DNA from 4 places in the Neobacillus sp. 19 genome. Region 4 is predicted to be linked to each of the others. Evidence: predicted binding sites of a transcription regulator. Region 4 holds the regulator's gene; each other region holds the start of a gene.
The links. Region 4 encodes Rex, which represses fermentation and respiration genes when NADH is low (regulators of the CRP and FNR family bind a similar motif). Its sites were predicted from a motif close to TTGTGAAATATTTCACAA; they were not measured.

Region 1 (4,519 bases), on a different contig from region 4:
GAAAAGGAGATTATCCTGCCTATGCGGAAGTACTTGAGCCTTCAACGCTTATTGCTGTTCCCATTTCAAAGTTTGAATCCGTTTTGATTGAAAATCCTGAGCTTTGCATTAAAGTATTTAAGGTGTTGGGCGAGAAAATTGTCGATTTGCAGAATCGACTAGAAGAACAAATTCTTAACAATACATATGAACAAATTGTTAAACTGCTGATTCGTCTGGCCCAAAATCATGGGATGGAGCAAGGAGATGGGACAATCCTTCTTAAGTCAGAATTCACCAACAAAGACCTTGCAAATATGATTGGCACCACAAGGGAAACAATTAGCCGGACGTTAACAAAAATGAAAAAGGATGAGCTGATCGAAGTAGACGAGGCCGGAAACATGATTGTCGATGTTGAAATTCTTATGGAAGAAATAGGCTTGATTTAAATTGGAAAACACCGCTGCTATGTAAGCCGCGGTGTTTTTGTTTATTTTACGGATAACTGAAGCATGTCTTCCATATCTTCTTTCGCTGTACTTATTAATTTTAGGTTAAATGTTTCTTGGAGAACCTTAAGTACTCCTTCTGAAATAAATTCAGGCGGTTTTGGTCCAATTCGAATGTCCTTTATTCCTAAACTGAAAAGCCCTAAAAGAATTGCAACCGCTTTTTGCTCAAACCATGACAACACAATACTAACGGGAAGGTCATTCACTTCGCAGCCAAAGGCATCTGCTAATGCCATTGCAATTTTTACAGTTGACCCTGAGTTATTGCACTGGCCTAAATCGATATAACGTGGAATAGTTGTCCCCGGAACAACTCCATAGTCCACATCATTAAAGCGGAATTTCCCACATGAGGTCGTCAAAATTATGGTTTCCGGCGGCAGCGATGTGGCCAGTTCACGGTAGTAATCACCTCCGTGACCCGGTGCATCACAGCCGGCAATGACAAAGAAACGCTTAATCTTCCCTGCTTTTACTGCATCAATTACTTCAGGTGCAATGCCTAGAACTGTTTCATGATGAAAGCCAGTAAGTAATGTTTCTTCGGAATCAATTGCTGCTTCCGGCAGTTGTAATGCTCTCTCAATTAAAGGAGTAAAATCATCGTTGATAATTTTTTCGACATCTTCTAGTCCTGCTACTTCATATGAAAACATTCTGTCAGCATACGTTCCTTTGATTGGCATCACGCAGTTTGTGGTAGCTAAAATAGCTCCAGGAAACTCTTCGAATAGGCGACGCTGATCGTACCACGCTTTTCCAATATTACCTTTCAAATGGGAATACTTTTTTAATGCCGGATATCCATGTGCCGGGAGCATTTCAGAGTGGGTATAAATATTTATGCCCATTCCTTCCGTTTGCTTTAATAATTCCTCTAAGGCAAATAGGTTATGACCCGTTACAACGATGGCTTTTCCTTCTATTTTGTTCTGACTTACACGAATTGGTTCAGGGATGCCTAGTCGGTTTGTATGAGCTTCATCGAGGATTTCCATAACACGAACAGCTGCTTGCCCCACCTTCATCGCCATGTCAATATGTTCCTGAACGTTAAAGTTAGAATTGGTTAACGTCAAATACAGGGCTTCATGTGTGGTCGAGTCGACAAATGGGTCTGTAACCCCAAGCTGATTCGCATGTGTGCGATACGCGGCAATCCCTTTTAACCCAAAAATAATCGTATCTTGTAAACTAGCAATTGTTTCATCTTTTCCACAGACCCCCATTACCGTACATCCGCCAATTGGGGTTTGTTCACATTGATAACAAAACATAAATTTCCCTCGCTTTCCTTACTTTACTGCTAAAGCATACAAATATAGGCATCTATTTAGTGTGATATTTATCACAAATATCACAGTTGTTAAAAATCGTTCAAAAAGTTATTACGATAATTTGACGGCACCTACCTAGATTTATAAGCATATTATAGGAAGTGAAATATTGGAAAGAGAGGGAAAAATGATGTCATCCATGCATCCGAGTGATAAAAACAACCCTAAAAAGCCGGTACCTGAACCATTTCGAGAATTAGTGAAAACAATGAATGATTTCTTCACCGAAAAACCAGTCCGAGGATTTTTACAAACGATAGATGATTTCTTTAAAACTCCGTTTCCCGTTTCGGCTGGATTTGATGTAGAAACAATTGAAAGTGGGAAAGAGCATATCATTACAGCTGCACTTCCTGGAGTGAAAAGAGATCAAATTCACTTAAATATTACTGGAAATTATATAACGATATCTATTGAAAATAATGAACTGGAAACTGTGGAAAATGACCAAAATCAAGTTTATCGTCGAAGTTTTATTCGACAACATTCATCAAGAACCATTTCTCTACCGCATGCGGTTAATGAAAAATTGGTAAAAGCTTCATATCGAGATGGCTTATTACAAATCCGAATCCCTCAAGAAAAAGGGAAAGTTATCGAAATTGAAGATTAACAAATCCCCAACACAGAAAAGACGGCTTTTTGGCAGCCGTCTTTCGTCTTTTTAATTATGCTTTAAAGAAGCCGCCAAACCCTTTAACAAGTGATGAAACTTGATTCACTGCATTCACCATTGTTCCCGCAGTATTGACCATTTTATTAAAGTCTACTGAACCGTCCTGCGACTTAAAGGAATTCATTAAAGATTGCATTCCTCCAGGTTGTTTTGGTATGACACTGTGTTTTGGATATGGGTTCATCATCGGGTAACCATTCATTGGCATATAGGGTTGTGGTTGATCCTTTGGCTGCAGCGGATTTTGAAATAGGAATTGTGAATCCTTTTGTGTATACTGCTGATTGGGATATGACACATTTTGTGATGCAAATCCGGGTTGAAGACTTTGAGCATATTGCTGCATGCCTTGCGGATAGTAAGGGTTTTGTTGTTGGATGGCCATCCAATCATAATATTGGGACTGTGATTGGTAGGGCATTGGTTGTTGATTTCTATAATTAGAATACTGGTTCCATTGTTGGCCAATAGGAACTTGGTGCATCATTTGCCCCGAGTATCCATAGTTAACATGATGTTTTGGTCTTTTTGTACCAAACATGGGCAAACATCTCCTCCACTAATATCTCTATTACAGGTTATGAAGGTTTGAAATAAATGGTGATTAGTTAGTTTGAAACTTTCGCCGTTGTCTAATTAAGAAGAATTTTGTCTGAAGTTTAAATATTTTAAAAACTAGAAATCCTTTTATTTCGTGTTACTATTAAAAAAATGATGAAGGAGGAGCTATTTATGGACATTCGCGAATTAAAAAGCAAATTTAATCAAAGTCGGGATTACAGTACAGATGACGTTAATGAATTAATGGATTTTGCTAAGAAAGCGTATATTCATAACGAAATTAGCATAAAAGAATATCGCCTGCTTGTCCGTGAACTTGAAAATCAAGGCGCGGTAATACCAAATACCGAAAATGAAAACTCCCTCATCCAAAATACTTAAAATGGTAAAAGAGATGCCGGGCAGCATCTCTTTTCTATTTATTGACCACTTTTATAATTTCTTGCAGAAAATATTCAACCGTACGCTGGGAATTTAAAAACCTAGTCTTACTTGTCTGCGGAAAAAAGGCTTGAATCGAAAGCTGTTCGATATGTTCTGCAGTTGTATCGACCTGTTTTACATGCAAGTGTTTTTGATTTGATGACGACAGCCATTTTTTCATGGCACTTTTCCACGCATCATTTGTTCCTTTTACTTCATTAGCAAATGGTTTAATAACCTTATGAAAATCATGAGTTACCCCTGCCTCTCTTCCCTCTTGATAATACACCAAAAATAATCGGTTATACCGTAAAAGGTTTTCCGTAAGCTGGAGAATTTCTTCAGACATCTGCGCTTGTCCTTTCTAGTACTTCAAAATAAAAAAGTAGCAAAGGATTATGATGCTACTTATTAATACTATTATTTTAGCGGTAGTGAATAGCCTAATTCAAGCTTTAATGATTTGGGAACCTGGTTTATGCTGAAATCAGGAATTTCCCCGTATTGGGTTGTATGAACAAATTTCTTCTCTAAAGCAGATAAACTTTGAACTGGCTCAGTTAATTTTCCATGTTCCTCATTATTCAAACGGATGCGAAGGTCGGAGAATGATGCTTCAAGAACTGACTCCAATTCTTCTAATTGATCGTATACGTCCGCCAGCATTGTAAGCAGTTTTTCCTTTTCGGATAATGGCTTATTCATTAATAAAACCCTCCTCGCGATAATCTATTAGGTATTATTCTCTTTCTTTTTATTGCTTCCTTCCCACTTGACAAAACTAGAAGAAGTTCGTCAAAGATAGTGCCAATCTGCATGAAGCTTGTTAACATTTCGACATGACTATTATTCCGCATGAAAATATCAATAACCGCGCAAGCTAGAATTGGAGGTGTTATTGATGTCAAACAAGAAAAAACAAACCAATAAACAAACACAATCAGAAGCAGCAAAAAGAGTTGGCTATGGTGACAAAAAAATGGAAGGACCGAATCGCCCTTCTACATAATGAGGCACCGATAAAAGAG
Region 2 (4,519 bases), on a different contig from region 4:
GCCCCGATAAAAAAACGAGCATGGTTAAAATGACATGGCTTAATCCTTGGACAATCGCTTTAGGAAGATAATTCCAGGATTGGTTCCATCGTTCCCAATAAAGCTTGACAAAAAAAACAAGGCTGATCAAAAAAGGGATGAAGTAATACCCAATTCGGTAAAATAAAAGAAGAACAAGGACTTTCTCTTCAGGTATTTGTAAATCCTGCATTCCCCAAATAAATACTAAATCAAATGAACCAAGCCCGCCGGGAATCATACTGATAATTCCGGCACAGGCAGCAACGATATAAACAGGAAAAAGATTCTCAAAAGAGATCGAGATTCCCAGTATCTTGCTTAATACGAATATAGCTGCAAAAACAGCAAACCATTCGATAACAGAAACTACAATCAGCTTGATACTTACGTTAGCACTAATTAATGATTGATTATCTTTTTTAGACTTAATCATATGGATCAATAAAAAAATGGGTAAATACAATCCCACAGCTAAAACAGCGAAATAAAGCCACTTTGTATCAACAAACAGCGGGAAATGCCGGTACCTTGTCGTTACAATCCAGGTTAGAAGAGAAATCCCGGTTAGATAATAAAGTGAAACAGATGCAATGACTCCTAAAAGCTTCCGCTTGTCCTGCTCCAGCTTATGAAAAAAGTAAGTTCTCAGCATGGCCCCAATTAAACCGCCAAAACCAATTAAATTAGAAAAAGAATTAGCAATAAAGGATTGTTCGAACAGTTCTCTCTTAGACACATTTAACTTTAAAACCTTCACTAAGATGACATCATAATACAGCATCGGTAAAACAGCTGCAAAGGTAATCGCCAAGATGAATAATAACCTCCAGAAATTTAGCTGAGCTATTTCATTCTTGAGTAATTGAACATTCAAATTACCGGTGAATTTTTTAATTTCGAGAATGGCAAAAATTAATAAAAACATTGGAAAAATAAATTTCAACGCTTTTAATATTGTTTCTTTTCTAATCCCCAACAAGATTACCACCTATTTTTTCATTCCTGATTTTACTATAAACTGTTCAACAGCAAAAACAAAGAAAAATATACCATAATAGATCATTGGTTAGTTTTTATTCTAGACAGATTTTATATAGTTCAACCGTTGTGAAACGAATACTCGAAGCTAGTGTAAATTTTTATAGGGGTAGATTAAGAAATAAAAGTTAATAAAATAGACAAGTTTACTACCATCCCATGCATAAGTATTAATTAGGACAAATTGTGGGAGGTTAGTCGGATGAAATTTTTAGTCTTTAAAAAGGAAACACTGCTTTTCGTTTTAGCAGTTGGTGTTGTACTTGCCAGCATTTCCTCGTGGTTTATGCTAAAAGCTGGAGATAGCACTGTCTTTAATCAACAATCAGAAACAGAAATTCGCGAAATTCATATGGTTACAGCGGAATTTAAGACGAAAACGAAAGATGGGAAAGAACTAGAAGCCTACCGTTGGGATCCCGGCACAATAATTCTTGAAAAAGGAGAAAAAGTTAAGCTGCTTATTAGTGGGATTAATGGGGATAAGCACCCTTTCTATATTGAAGGGACCAATATTAAAGGAACTGTAAAAAAAGGAGAAGAAACAGTTGTTTCACTTCAATTTGCCAAAGAGGGGACCTATCGTTTAATCTGTGAAGTTCATTCTGACAGATCTCATAACGGCCCAATGATTGCCTATATTGTTGTCGATTAAAAGCAGGATTCTTTCTCCTGCTTTTTTTAGTTCATAAAATCCTCTGTTCTACCCCATTTTCACTGTTCACACGTTGCTAACATTGATTTTTTCTTATATAACAGTTTATCAATACACCTACATTTTTATAGTACAGTTTGAAATTGAATTTACTCTACGTTCACATAGTTTTCATATTTACCCCCTAAAAACCCCATTATAACAACACTTCACAATATCTTAACAATTTCACCCTTTTTGTGTGACACTTTTCACATTTCGCCTGTTATACTTATATTAAGATTTAAATAGAAAATCTGTTATATATTTTCTTAAAAATTTAAGAGGTGAAAAATCATGGAACAATGGCAAGGATTTAGGAAGGGAACATGGACAAAAGAAGTAAACGTACGTGACTTTATTTTAAATAACTACAACCCTTACGAGGGCGATGACGCCTTTTTATCCGGTGCCACCAATGCAACCAACAAACTATGGGCACAAGTAATGGAGCTAACTAGGCAAGAACGTGAAAATGGCGGGGTCCTGGACATGGACACCGAAACTGTTTCTACTATCACTTCCCATGGACCTGGCTTTCTTGATGAAGAACTTGAGAAAGTTGTCGGTGTACAAACAGATAAACCTTTTAATCGTTCCATGCAGCCTTTCGGCGGGATTCGAATGGCGAAAGCAGCTTGTGAAGCATACGGTTACGAGTTAAACCCTGAAATTGAAAGAATTTTTACCGATTTCCGTAAAACACATAATCAAGGTGTATTCGATGCCTATACAGAAGAAATGCTGAAGGCTCGAAAGGCTGGAATTATTACCGGACTTCCAGATGCCTATGGACGTGGACGGATTATCGGTGATTATCGCCGGGTCGCTTTATATGGTGTTGATTTCCTAATGAAAGAAAAGCAAAAAGATTTCAAACATACGTCCAGCGTGATGTCCGAAGAAAACATTCGCTTACGAGAGGAACTTTCCGAACAATACCGTGCACTGAAAGAATTGAAAGAACTTGCCAATAGTTATGGTTTTGATATATCTGGCCCTGCAGAGTCTGCAAAAGAAGCATTCCAATGGTTATATTTGGGCTACTTGGCAGCCATTAAGGAGCAAAACGGGGCAGCAATGAGCCTTGGCCGCGTGTCAACTTTCCTTGATATTTATATTGAAAGAGATTTACAGAATGGCTTAATAACAGAAATAGAAGCTCAGGAACTTGTTGACCATTTTGTCATGAAGCTCCGTCTCGTAAAATTCGCCCGTACACCTGATTATAATGAATTGTTTAGCGGTGATCCAACCTGGGTAACAGAATCTATCGGGGGCATGGCGCTTGACGGCCGTTCATTGGTAACAAAGAACTCGTTCCGTTTCCTTCATACTCTAGATAATTTAGGACCAGCTCCAGAGCCAAACCTAACCGTGTTATGGTCTCCAATGCTGCCAGAAAACTTTAAGAAATATTGTGCCAAAATGTCAATCAAAACTAGTTCCATTCAATACGAAAATGATGATATTATGCGTCCTGAATATGGTGATGACTATGGAATTGCCTGCTGTGTATCAGCGATGGAAATCGGCAAGCAAATGCAATTCTTTGGTGCCCGGGCAAACCTTGCAAAAGCCTTATTGTACGCAATCAATGGCGGGGTCGATGAAAAATTAAAAATTCAAGTTGGTCCAGAATATCAGCCAATTACCGGAGAAGTATTAACATACGAAGAAGTTATGCAAAAATTTGACAACATGATGGAATGGCTTGCAGGACTTTATATTAACACCTTGAACATTATTCACTACATGCATGACAAATACAGCTACGAACGCATTGAAATGGCTTTACACGATACACAAATTCTACGTACAATGGCAACAGGTATTGCCGGCTTGAGTGTTGTCGCTGACTCACTAAGTGCGATTAAATATGGTGAGGTCAGAGTAATTCGTGATGAAAACGGGATTGCAATCGATTTTGAAGTTACCGGCGATTTTCCTAAATACGGAAATAATGATGACCGCGTGGACAGCATCGCTGTTGAAATTGTCCAAACTTTTATGAAAAAGCTGCGCAAGCATCACACATATCGAGATTCTGTCCATACTTTATCTATTCTTACGATTACCTCTAACGTGGTATATGGTAAAAAGACAGGAAATACACCTGATGGACGCCGTGCGGGGGAACCATTTGCACCTGGTGCTAACCCGATGCATGGCCGCGATACGAAAGGAACATTAGCTTCTCTATCCTCTGTTGCCAAACTTCCATATAAGGATGCTATGGACGGGATTTCCAATACATTTTCAATTGTTCCGAAAGCACTTGGCAAAGAAGAAGAAAGCCAAATTCGTAATTTAGTTTCTATCTTAGATGGCTATGCAATAAAAACAGGACATCATTTGAATGTAAACGTCTTTAATCGTGAGACACTGATTGATGCGATGGAACATCCAGAGTTGTATCCGCAATTAACAATTCGAGTATCAGGTTATGCGGTAAACTTTATTAAACTTTCAAAAGAACAACAACTAGACGTCATTAACCGTACCTTCCATGAATCACTATAACCTGAATTTCTGGGGGCTCCCCTCCTTTGAGGAGCTCCTGCCTTATTAATGAAAGGGGAATATCATCATGAACGGAAATATTCATTCTATTGAAACATTAGGAACAGTGGACGGCCCTGGGATTCGTTATGTTATTTTTACTCAAGGATGCCTTTTGCGCTGCCAATTTTGCCATAATGCAGATACATGGGAAATCGGCTCAGGCAAACAAATAACCGTTTCCGAAATCATGGATGATCTAAT
Region 3 (4,519 bases), on a different contig from region 4:
CCGGACCTGCCGATCAGCCTTGCCCTCAACCGTGCTGTCGATAAAGGAGTGGTCGCGGTGGCGGCTTCCGGCAATTCCGGGCCGAATATCTGGACAGTCGGCTCACCAGGAACAGCCTCGAAGGCTATTTCCGTCGGCGCCTCCACCCCGACGATGGCAATTCCCTCATTATTAATAGAAGGAACGCGGGAAAAAATTCAGCTCCAGCCGATGGAAGGCTCTGATCAATGGGCGATTGACCGCTCTCTGGAGCTGGTGGATGGCGGCATCGGCAGGAAAAGTGAGCTAAAGCAGGTTCAAGGGAAAATCGTGCTGATGCAAAGGGGAACATTGACCTTTTCGGAAAAGGCGAAAAATGCACTGGAAGCGGGCGCTAAAGCGGTGCTGATCTATAATAATATGAGCGGCGGGTTCATGGGAAACCTCGATCACCAAATGAACATCCCTGTTAGCTCGCTCTCGAAGAGTGACGGAGTGATTTTACAAAAGGAATTAAAAAAGCGAAGTGTGACGGCACGGGTCTCGGTGCGTGAAGAGCGGGACCGGCTGGCGGATTTTAGTTCGCGGGGGCCGGTGACGGGGACGTGGGAGATTAAGCCGGACCTGGTGGCACCGGGGGTGGCGATTCATTCGACGATTCCGGGCGGATACTTGAGTCTGCAGGGGACGAGTATGGCGGCGCCGCATGTGGCGGGTGCGTGTGCGCTGATCAAGCAGGCCCATCCGGATTGGACGCCGGAGCAGATTAAGGCGGCGTTGATGAATACGGCGAAACCGCTGGTGAACGGCACTCCTGGCGAGGGGGCTGGGAATTCGAACCGTACGGCTGGTCATTCCGACGGCAGTGCTGCTTTTGTGAACAGGAACAGTGCCGCGTCGTCGTTTTACCGCACGTATGAGCAGGGTGCCGGGAGAATCCAGGTGAATGAGGCGATACAAGCGACGTCGCTCGTGTCGCCGAGCAGTATCCGGTTTGGTAAGTTTACCGGTACGGGTGGCAGTCATAAAGTACAGTTGCATGTTGAAAATAAGGGTGAAAAAGCGCAGCGGTATTCTTTTTCGATTCCGAAACGGACGGATGGGCTCACGTGGCGGTTCCCGCTATCGTTTACTTTGGAACCGAAGCAGTCAAAGGAGATGACGGTGGAGCTTATGGTCGATCCCCTTGTTTTTAAGGGCAAGATTCATGACGGCTTTTTACAATTACAGGCGGGTGCGAAGATGATTCAGATACCGTATTTGTATGTGCTTGAGGAGCCGGGGTATCCACGGGTGATGGGATTTGATTTTCAGCCGGGGGACAGGCCGGGTGAGTATCGCTATGAGGTGTATTTGCCAGGCGGGGCGGAGGAATTTGGCATCGCTTTGTTTCATCCGGAGGATTATCGTTTTGTCGGCTTTTTGGATACGTTAACAAATGTGAAAAAGGGGATGCTGCGCCAGAACCTTGCTGCTGAGAAGCTGCCGGCTGAAGGCAGGTATCTCGTGAAGGTTTTTGCCAAAATGGCTGGTAAGGAAGATTTTATCGAAACGATGATTGTGATTGATGAGAATACGGAGTAAGGTACGGGGGCCTCTTGCCCCCTCTGTGCCAATTGGTACCATCTACCAATTTTGTACGAAAGTTCACAAAATTGACACAAAGTTGTCTAAAATCGTTCAAAATTTCCACTACAATGATAGTGTAAACTAAAAATTTTATATGGAAGAAATTTCGGAGCTTGTTTGTGGATTAATTCACGTAAACTCATTGACATTGACTGGTGCCTATTGTATGCTAACAAAGGGTGTGGATGGTAGGGTTTTCATTATTTCCAAATAGAATTTAGTGGTTAAAAAATACCTCTATCACTTTCCCAAAATACCTCAAGTCCGGTGCAGTTTCTCTCGGTAATCAAGGAGAGAAATAGACCGCAATTCATTTAAGGCTCTTGGCCCAAATGTCCGCAATTTTCTCGCAGTCTTTGCGGGAGCCACTCAATCACTATTTATTCAGGAAGATGGTTGGATCATGATGGGGGCACGGAACCAATTTTCTTAATACTCGGATTGTTCGCAGGACGTGCTGCAGGTGTTTATTCGATGATGTACTCGGATCCGTCATTTCTTTTCAGGAGATTAGCCAACCATGCCGGAATTTCAATTACTATTTGCAAGACAGAAAAGATGGATGTTCTTTTTATTAGCTATTTATGTACTCGGCTGGGGGTTCACGTCTTACCAATCTATCTTTATGGGATTGGTTTTTGGGACGAGTTTGAGCCTTTTTAATTTGTGGTTAATGGTCCGAAAGATGAAGCAGTTTGATCATTCGCTCTCACAAGGGAGAAGGGTACGATCGCTCGGATCTTTTTCAAGGTTTGCGACGGCGGCGCTGGCTGTCGTGGTTTCGATGAGGTATCCGGAACATCTCAACCTCATCAGCGTAGTTATAGGGTTAATGACATCCTATATTGTCATTATGATAGATTTTTTTATACACTCTTTGCAAATACATAAGTAACGGGGAAGCGAGGTGAAAATTGTTGGAACACGGAGCACATATAGTTGAATTTATGGGGCTGTATTTTAACATGGGGAACGTGTTGATGATCACTGTTGCCTCTGTCATAGTTTTTCTCATTGCGGTCCTATCTACTCGTAAGCTTGCCATGAAGCCGACAGGCATCCAGAACTTTATGGAATGGGTCATGGACTTTGTTAAGAATATTATTAACAGCACGATGGATTGGAAAGACGGCGGACGATTCCATGTTCTCGGGATTACCATTATGATGTATGTCTTTGTAGCCAATATGGTGGGATTGCCGTTTTCAGTCGTTATCAATGGTGAGCTTTGGTGGAAATCACCAACTGCCGATCCGGCTGTCACATTAACATTAGCCATTTTAGTAGTAGGTTTATCACATTTTTATGGGGTAAAAATGCGGGGAACAGCTGCATACGGGAAGGAATTCTTTAAACCGTTCTGGTTCATGTTCCCAATCAAAATTATCGAAGAGTTTGCCAATACTCTGACTCTTGGTCTCCGTCTTTACGGAAACATTTACGCGGGTGAAATTCTTTTAGGATTGCTCGCAGGCGGGCTGGCAACTGGTGTCGGCGGTCACTTAGCCGCTATCTTACCGATGCTCGCATGGCAAGGCTTCTCAGTCTTTGTCGGCGCCATCCAGGCATTTATCTTTACCATGTTAACAATGGTGTACTTGTCTCACAAAGTGAGCAGCGACCATTAATATAATAACCGTTCATTTATTGAACAAAAAATAAAAATTTTTATACATTCCAAGGAGGAAAATTTCAAATGGGTCTTTTAGCAGCAGCAATTGCAATCGGTTTAGCGGCATTAGGTGCCGGTATCGGTAACGGTCTTATCGTATCTCGTACAGTTGAGGGTATCGCTCGTCAACCAGAAGCACGTGGTATGCTTCAAACAACAATGTTCATCGGGGTTGCGTTAGTTGAGGCGATTCCTATCATCGCGGTTGTTATCGCGTTCATGGTTCAAGGTAAATAATTTTAGTTTCCAACCAATAAACGTTCCAAAATGGCGAAGATCATTTCCATGAGAACCTTCGCCATTCGTTTATGCCTATGATTATTATGTATATGCTTATGCATATAAACATTATGGCAATAGCCGTAAGGGTGTCAGGCACCATTTAGTGGGTTTGCACCGTGATGATGTTGAAATTTATTTGATTGATATATTTGTTTTGGACGACTCTTGAAGGGAGTGAAGTGCGAGGTGTTAACAAGCAGTCTTGTACTAGGCGCAGCGGCTGGACATCAGTTTATTAATACTGGTGATATTATATTCCAATTGATCATGTTTATCGTCTTGATGGCATTGCTGAAGAAGTTCGCATGGGGTCCATTAATGGGCATTATGAAAGAACGGGAAACACACGTTGCAAATGAAATTGCTGCAGCGGAAAACAGCCGTCAGGAAGCGAAGAAACTATTAGAAGAACAACGTACACTATTAAAAGAAGCTCGTACGGATGCACAAGGTTTGATTGAATCAGCGAAAAAGCAAGGTGACTTGCAGCGTGAGGAAATCATCTCTACAGCCCGCGGCGAAGCTGAGCGCATTAAAGAATCAGCCAAGCTTGAAATCGAGCAGCAAAAAGAAAAAGCGGTTGCCGCTATTCGTGAACAGGTTGCAAGCCTATCAGTCTTAATTGCTTCTAAAGTAATTGAGAAGGAATTGAGTGCAGCGGATCAAGAAAAACTTATTAACGAATACATTCAAGAGGCAGGAGAAAGCCGATGAGCAGCTCTATGGTAGCAAAACGCTACGCGCTGGCTCTTCTGCAAATTGCAAGAGAACAACAGCTTCTTGGAGTAATAGAAGAGGAACTTCGTGTAGTGAAGGAAGTTGTACAATACAACCCTGAAATAAAGGCTGTTTTGAAATCTTCTAAGCTTTCACTTGAGAAGAAGAAGGAGATTGTCACTCAGGCTTTCGCTTCAGTAAATGTAAATGTACGCAATACACTGTTGATCTTAATCGACC
Region 4 (4,519 bases):
AACATTTTGTTGATAGAAGTAAAGCTAAAAACCGGGCGATCCAATCAGCCCGGTTTCATTCTTTATTCAGCAAGCTCAGCCCATTCTTCCATCAATTGCTCGAGCTCTGCTTTTGCATGTTCATTTTTCATGTTGATTTCTATTACCTTTTCATGGTCCTGAAAAATCTCCGGCTCACATAATTGCTGCTCGTACTGTTGAATGTGTTCCTCTAGTTCTTCTATTCGCAGCTCAATTTCCTCTAACTTTCGTTTTCGCTGCCGTTCCAGCTTTTTAGTTTCCTTATCCTGTTGATAACTATTTTTTTCAAAAGCATCCTTTTCCACAATTGCTTTCGTGGAGGCTGCTAGTGCAAGGGCTGCAAGTTCTTCCTGCTCTAATTTCTTTTCCAGATAATAATCATAGTCCCCAAGATACTCTGTGCTGCCGTGCCGGCTTAATTCCAACACTTTAGTGGCAATCCGGTTAATGAAATATCTGTCGTGTGAAACAAACAGAATCGTCCCAGGATAATCCATCAGGGCATTCTCGAGAACTTCCTTACTGTCCAGATCAAGGTGGTTCGTAGGCTCATCAAGGATCAGCACATTTGCTTTCTCCAGCATCAGCTTAGCCAGCGCCAATCGGGCTTTTTCACCGCCGCTTAACGTGGAGACAATTTTTAACACATCGTCGCCGGAAAAGAGGAAGTTACCTAACACCGTCCGAATTTCCTTTTCACTTTTTAACGGATAATCATCCCAGAGTTCATTTAAGACACGCTTATTGGAGGTTAATTCGGCCTGTTGCTGGTCATAATAACCAATTGAAAGGTTTGTTCCATAATAAACTGATCCAGCAAGTGCGGGCAATTTTTTTATGATGGTTTTTAACAGTGTCGATTTTCCGATTCCATTCGGACCAACAAGAGCAATACTCTCTCCTTTATAGGCGCGGAAGGTGATGTCCTCTGAAACCATCTCACCCTCATACCCGACGGCAAGTGAATCCACCGTTAAAACGTCATTCCCGCTTTGTTTTTCAATTTCAAACGAGAAGGTTGCCGATTTTTCGTCCCCAAGCGGACGATCCATCAGCTCCATTTTTTCGAGCTTTTTCCGGCGGCTTTGCGCTCGCTTCGTGGTCGAAGCCCGCGCTAAATTTCGTTGGATAAAGTCCTGCAGATTAGCGACTTCTTGCTGCTGCTTCTCAAAGAGTTTCATATCGCGCTCATAATTGGCCGCTTTTTGCTCAAGGTAGGCACTGTAGTTCCCGGGAAACCGCCCGATTTGCTTGCGGGATACCTCATAGACCTGCGTCACAACCTTATCTAAAAAATAGCGGTCATGAGATACGATTAAAATCGCGCCATCATAGCTCTGTAAATATTGTTCGAGCCATGATAATGTATCAATATCGAGATGGTTGGTAGGCTCGTCCAGAATCAAAATGTCGGGACGCGTTAACAGCAGCTTTCCAAGGGCAAGACGGGTTTTCTGTCCGCCGCTTAAACTGGAAATCATCAGGGTGCTGTCGTGAAAGTTAAGGCCATGCAGAACGGAGCGGATATCGGCTTCGTATTGATAGCCCCCTTGCTCCTTAAATTTTACTTGGAGCAGATCATATTCTTTTAAAATCCGTTCGTATTTAACAGGGTCCTCGAAAATAGCAGGGTCGGCCATTTGTTCTTCCAGCCTGCGCAGTGACTTTTCCATTGCACGCAAGGGTTCGAACACGGTCAACATTTCTTCCCAAATAGATAATTTGGACTCAAGTCCGGTATTTTGCGCTAAATAGCCGATGGTCACTTCTTTCGGCTTTATAATCTCACCGCCATCATGTGACAAATGACCGGCAATAATTTTCAATAATGTCGATTTTCCTGCGCCGTTGCGGCCGACGAGGGCGACACGGTCACGGGTTTGTAATTCCAGCTTTATATTCGATAAAATAAGGTCAGCGCCATAATATTTTTGTAATTGATTAACCTGTAACAAAATCATCTAATTTCACCTCTATATACATACTAATAGTGTACCGTATAACCGGATTACGGGCAATAAAGCCAATGGCTATCAAAAAAGTTCAAAGTTTCACACACATTTTAGGAAAAATAGTGTATTATTTTTGGATAGGAGGAATATTTTTATGGCAGAATTTACACATTTTAATGAAGAGGGCAGAGCAAAGATGGTCGATGTCAGTGATAAACCAGAAACGGCACGTACCGCTCTTGCTCATTCCAGCATAACGGTCAGTAAAGAAATTTTTGAAAAAATAAATAACCAAGAAATGAAAAAAGGCGATGTGCTAGCAGTGGCTCAAGTTGCAGCAGTCATGGCTGCAAAAAAGACGTGGGATTTGATCCCGATGTGTCATCCGATTCCATTAACAGGGGTAAATATCTCTTTTACATGGGAAGAGGGCGGGCAAGATCAGGTTCAATTACATATTGCTGCAGCTGTTAAGACAAAAGGGAACACAGGTGTGGAAATGGAAGCGCTAACAGCTGCTTCGGCCTGTGCATTAACCGTTTATGATATGTGTAAGGCAGTTGATAAAGGGATGGTCATTGGGCCAACCTATTTAGTCGAGAAAACTGGCGGAAAAAACGGTGACTTCAAGCGAACGGAACAAGTGAAATAATAACATACATTCAAAAGGGGTGTGGGAGAATATGAGTAATGAAACGATGAAGATACCACAGGCGACAGCCAAACGGCTGCCCCTCTATTATCGATTTTTGAAAAATTTGCATAGTTCAGGCAAGCAAAGGGTTTCATCAGCAGAATTAAGTGAAGCGGTAAAAGTGGATTCGGCAACGATTCGACGCGATTTTTCTTATTTCGGCGCATTAGGGAAAAAGGGCTATGGATACAATGTCAATTACTTATTAACATTCTTCCGTAAAACACTTGACCAGGATGAATTGACTAAGGTTGCCTTAATCGGGGTGGGGAATCTTGGTACAGCCTTTTTAAACTATAATTTTTTAAAAAATAATAACACAAAAATTGCCTGTGCCTTTGATGTCGATCCGGCAAAAATGGGCACGATGATTCGTGAAGTACCTGTTTTTCACATGGATGAGTTGGAGAAAGTGTTAGTGGAGGAAGACATACATGTTGCCATTCTAACCGTTCCAGCCCAAGCAGCACAGATGATCACGGACCGGCTTGTGAATGCCAATGTAAAGGGGATCTTAAATTTCACCCCAGCAAGGTTAAATGTCACATCCTCAATCAGGGTACATCACATTGACTTGGCAGTAGAACTCCAGTCACTGGTCTACTTTTTAAAGCATTATCCGACAGTGGAAATAGAAGAATAATGTCGATTAAGACTTTTCACAGAAATTGTGGAAAGTTTTTTTATTGCCTTCTTTACAACGTAACAGTGTTATGTTACATTAAAAACCAGAAAGGGGATATTAAAAATGAGCGAGGGGTTAATTTCGAAAAAAGATTTATTAGATATGGCAGGAATCTCGTACGGTCAGCTGTATCGCTGGAAGAGAAAGGATCTAATTCCTGAGGACTGGTTTATTCGAAAATCAACGTTTACGGGGCAGGAAACCTTTTTTCCAAGAGAAAAGATTTTAGAGCGAATTGATAAGATTCAAACGATGAAAGAAAACCTATCATTGGATGAGCTGGCTGACATGTTTTCACCTAACGTAACAGAGTTGCATTTCACGAAAGAGGAACTGTTGGAGCGTAACATTGTTTCGAGTGCAGTAATGGACGTATATTTGGAAACTGAAAAGGGCGGAACACATTTTGATTTTTCAAGAATTCTTGAAGTCTATGTATTAGAGAAGCTGCTGCAGTCCGGAGAAGTTAATCTAGATGAAGGGAAAATGCTGCTTCAAGTCTTAAAGGATCATAGGGGATCGATCAAACAAAAAAATGCTGAGTTAGTGCTGACGAGAAAACTGGGGGTTTCATCCTGTTTATTACTGATCAATGCGGAAGCTGTTCAGTTTGACCAAGGGACGAAAGTGATGGTTCAGCTTTCACTCGTGAACTGTATGGAAGAGATTAAGGCGAAGTTATTATAAAGGAGAATGATCATGGATACGCAAAAAAGGGGAGACTTGAATATTAACGGCTTTGGCTCGGCAAACGGCGGGCAATTTCGCCATGTAACCATCAATGGCAAAGGAACCGTTAACAGTGATATCGACTGTGTCGAATTCGATTGCAATGGATCGGGAACGGTAAATGGAAATGTTGTAACGAACAAAGCTAAGATTAACGGAAACGGAAAAGTGAAAGGAAATCTTGACTGTAAATCATTATCAGTCGATGGAACGGCGAAAATTGAACATAACCTTTACGCGGAACAGTTCAACGTGGCGGGGAAGACCTCTGTCGGAGGAAAGCTAAAAGCGGAGGAAATCAGCATTAAGGGCAGGCTGACCGTTGAGGGAGATTGTGAAGCGGAATCGTTTAAAGCGGAGTCACTGTTTATCATTGGCGGGCTTTTAAATGCGGATGAAGTGGATATTAAGATTTTTGGAGAGTGCAAAGTTAGAGAA

Region 1: the regulator Rex is predicted to act here: its motif matches at 1,831-1,848, upstream of hcp (hydroxylamine reductase).
Region 2: the regulator Rex is predicted to act here: its motif matches at 1,954-1,971, upstream of pflB (formate C-acetyltransferase).
Region 3: the regulator Rex is predicted to act here: its motif matches at 1,726-1,743, upstream of ACO1D1_RS06380 (AtpZ/AtpI family protein).

What each region holds. Positions count from the first base shown of each region.
Region 1 is NZ_JBMPZU010000022.1:31,934-36,452, reverse strand. It holds gene ACO1D1_RS05475 (Crp/Fnr family transcriptional regulator) at 1-431, shown strand, start outside; gene hcp (hydroxylamine reductase) at 473-1,771, opposite strand; gene ACO1D1_RS05465 (Hsp20/alpha crystallin family protein) at 2,040-2,444, shown strand; gene ACO1D1_RS05460 (YppG family protein) at 2,500-3,048, opposite strand; gene yppF (YppF family protein) at 3,240-3,449, shown strand; gene ACO1D1_RS05450 (YppE family protein) at 3,484-3,840, opposite strand; gene ACO1D1_RS05445 (hypothetical protein) at 3,912-4,196, opposite strand.
Region 2 is NZ_JBMPZU010000035.1:162,995-167,513, reverse strand. It holds gene mprF (bifunctional lysylphosphatidylglycerol flippase/synthetase MprF) at 1-997, opposite strand, end outside; gene ACO1D1_RS12280 (cupredoxin domain-containing protein) at 1,262-1,714, shown strand; gene pflB (formate C-acetyltransferase) at 2,051-4,276, shown strand; gene pflA (pyruvate formate-lyase-activating protein) at 4,344-4,519, shown strand, end outside.
Region 3 is NZ_JBMPZU010000027.1:40,549-45,067, reverse strand. It holds gene ACO1D1_RS06385 (S8 family serine peptidase) at 1-1,563, shown strand, start outside; gene ACO1D1_RS06380 (AtpZ/AtpI family protein) at 1,981-2,271, shown strand; gene ACO1D1_RS06375 (ATP synthase subunit I) at 2,171-2,503, shown strand; gene atpB (F0F1 ATP synthase subunit A) at 2,526-3,236, shown strand; gene atpE (F0F1 ATP synthase subunit C) at 3,305-3,517, shown strand; gene ACO1D1_RS06360 (F0F1 ATP synthase subunit B) at 3,749-4,276, shown strand; gene ACO1D1_RS06355 (F0F1 ATP synthase subunit delta) at 4,273-4,519, shown strand, end outside.
Region 4 is NZ_JBMPZU010000099.1:121,267-125,785, forward strand. It holds gene ACO1D1_RS26920 (ABC-F family ATP-binding cassette domain-containing protein) at 63-1,982, opposite strand; gene moaC (cyclic pyranopterin monophosphate synthase MoaC) at 2,128-2,625, shown strand; gene ACO1D1_RS26930 (redox-sensing transcriptional repressor Rex) at 2,657-3,310, shown strand; gene ACO1D1_RS26935 (YhbD family protein) at 3,416-4,039, shown strand; gene ACO1D1_RS26940 (polymer-forming cytoskeletal protein) at 4,052-4,519, shown strand, end outside.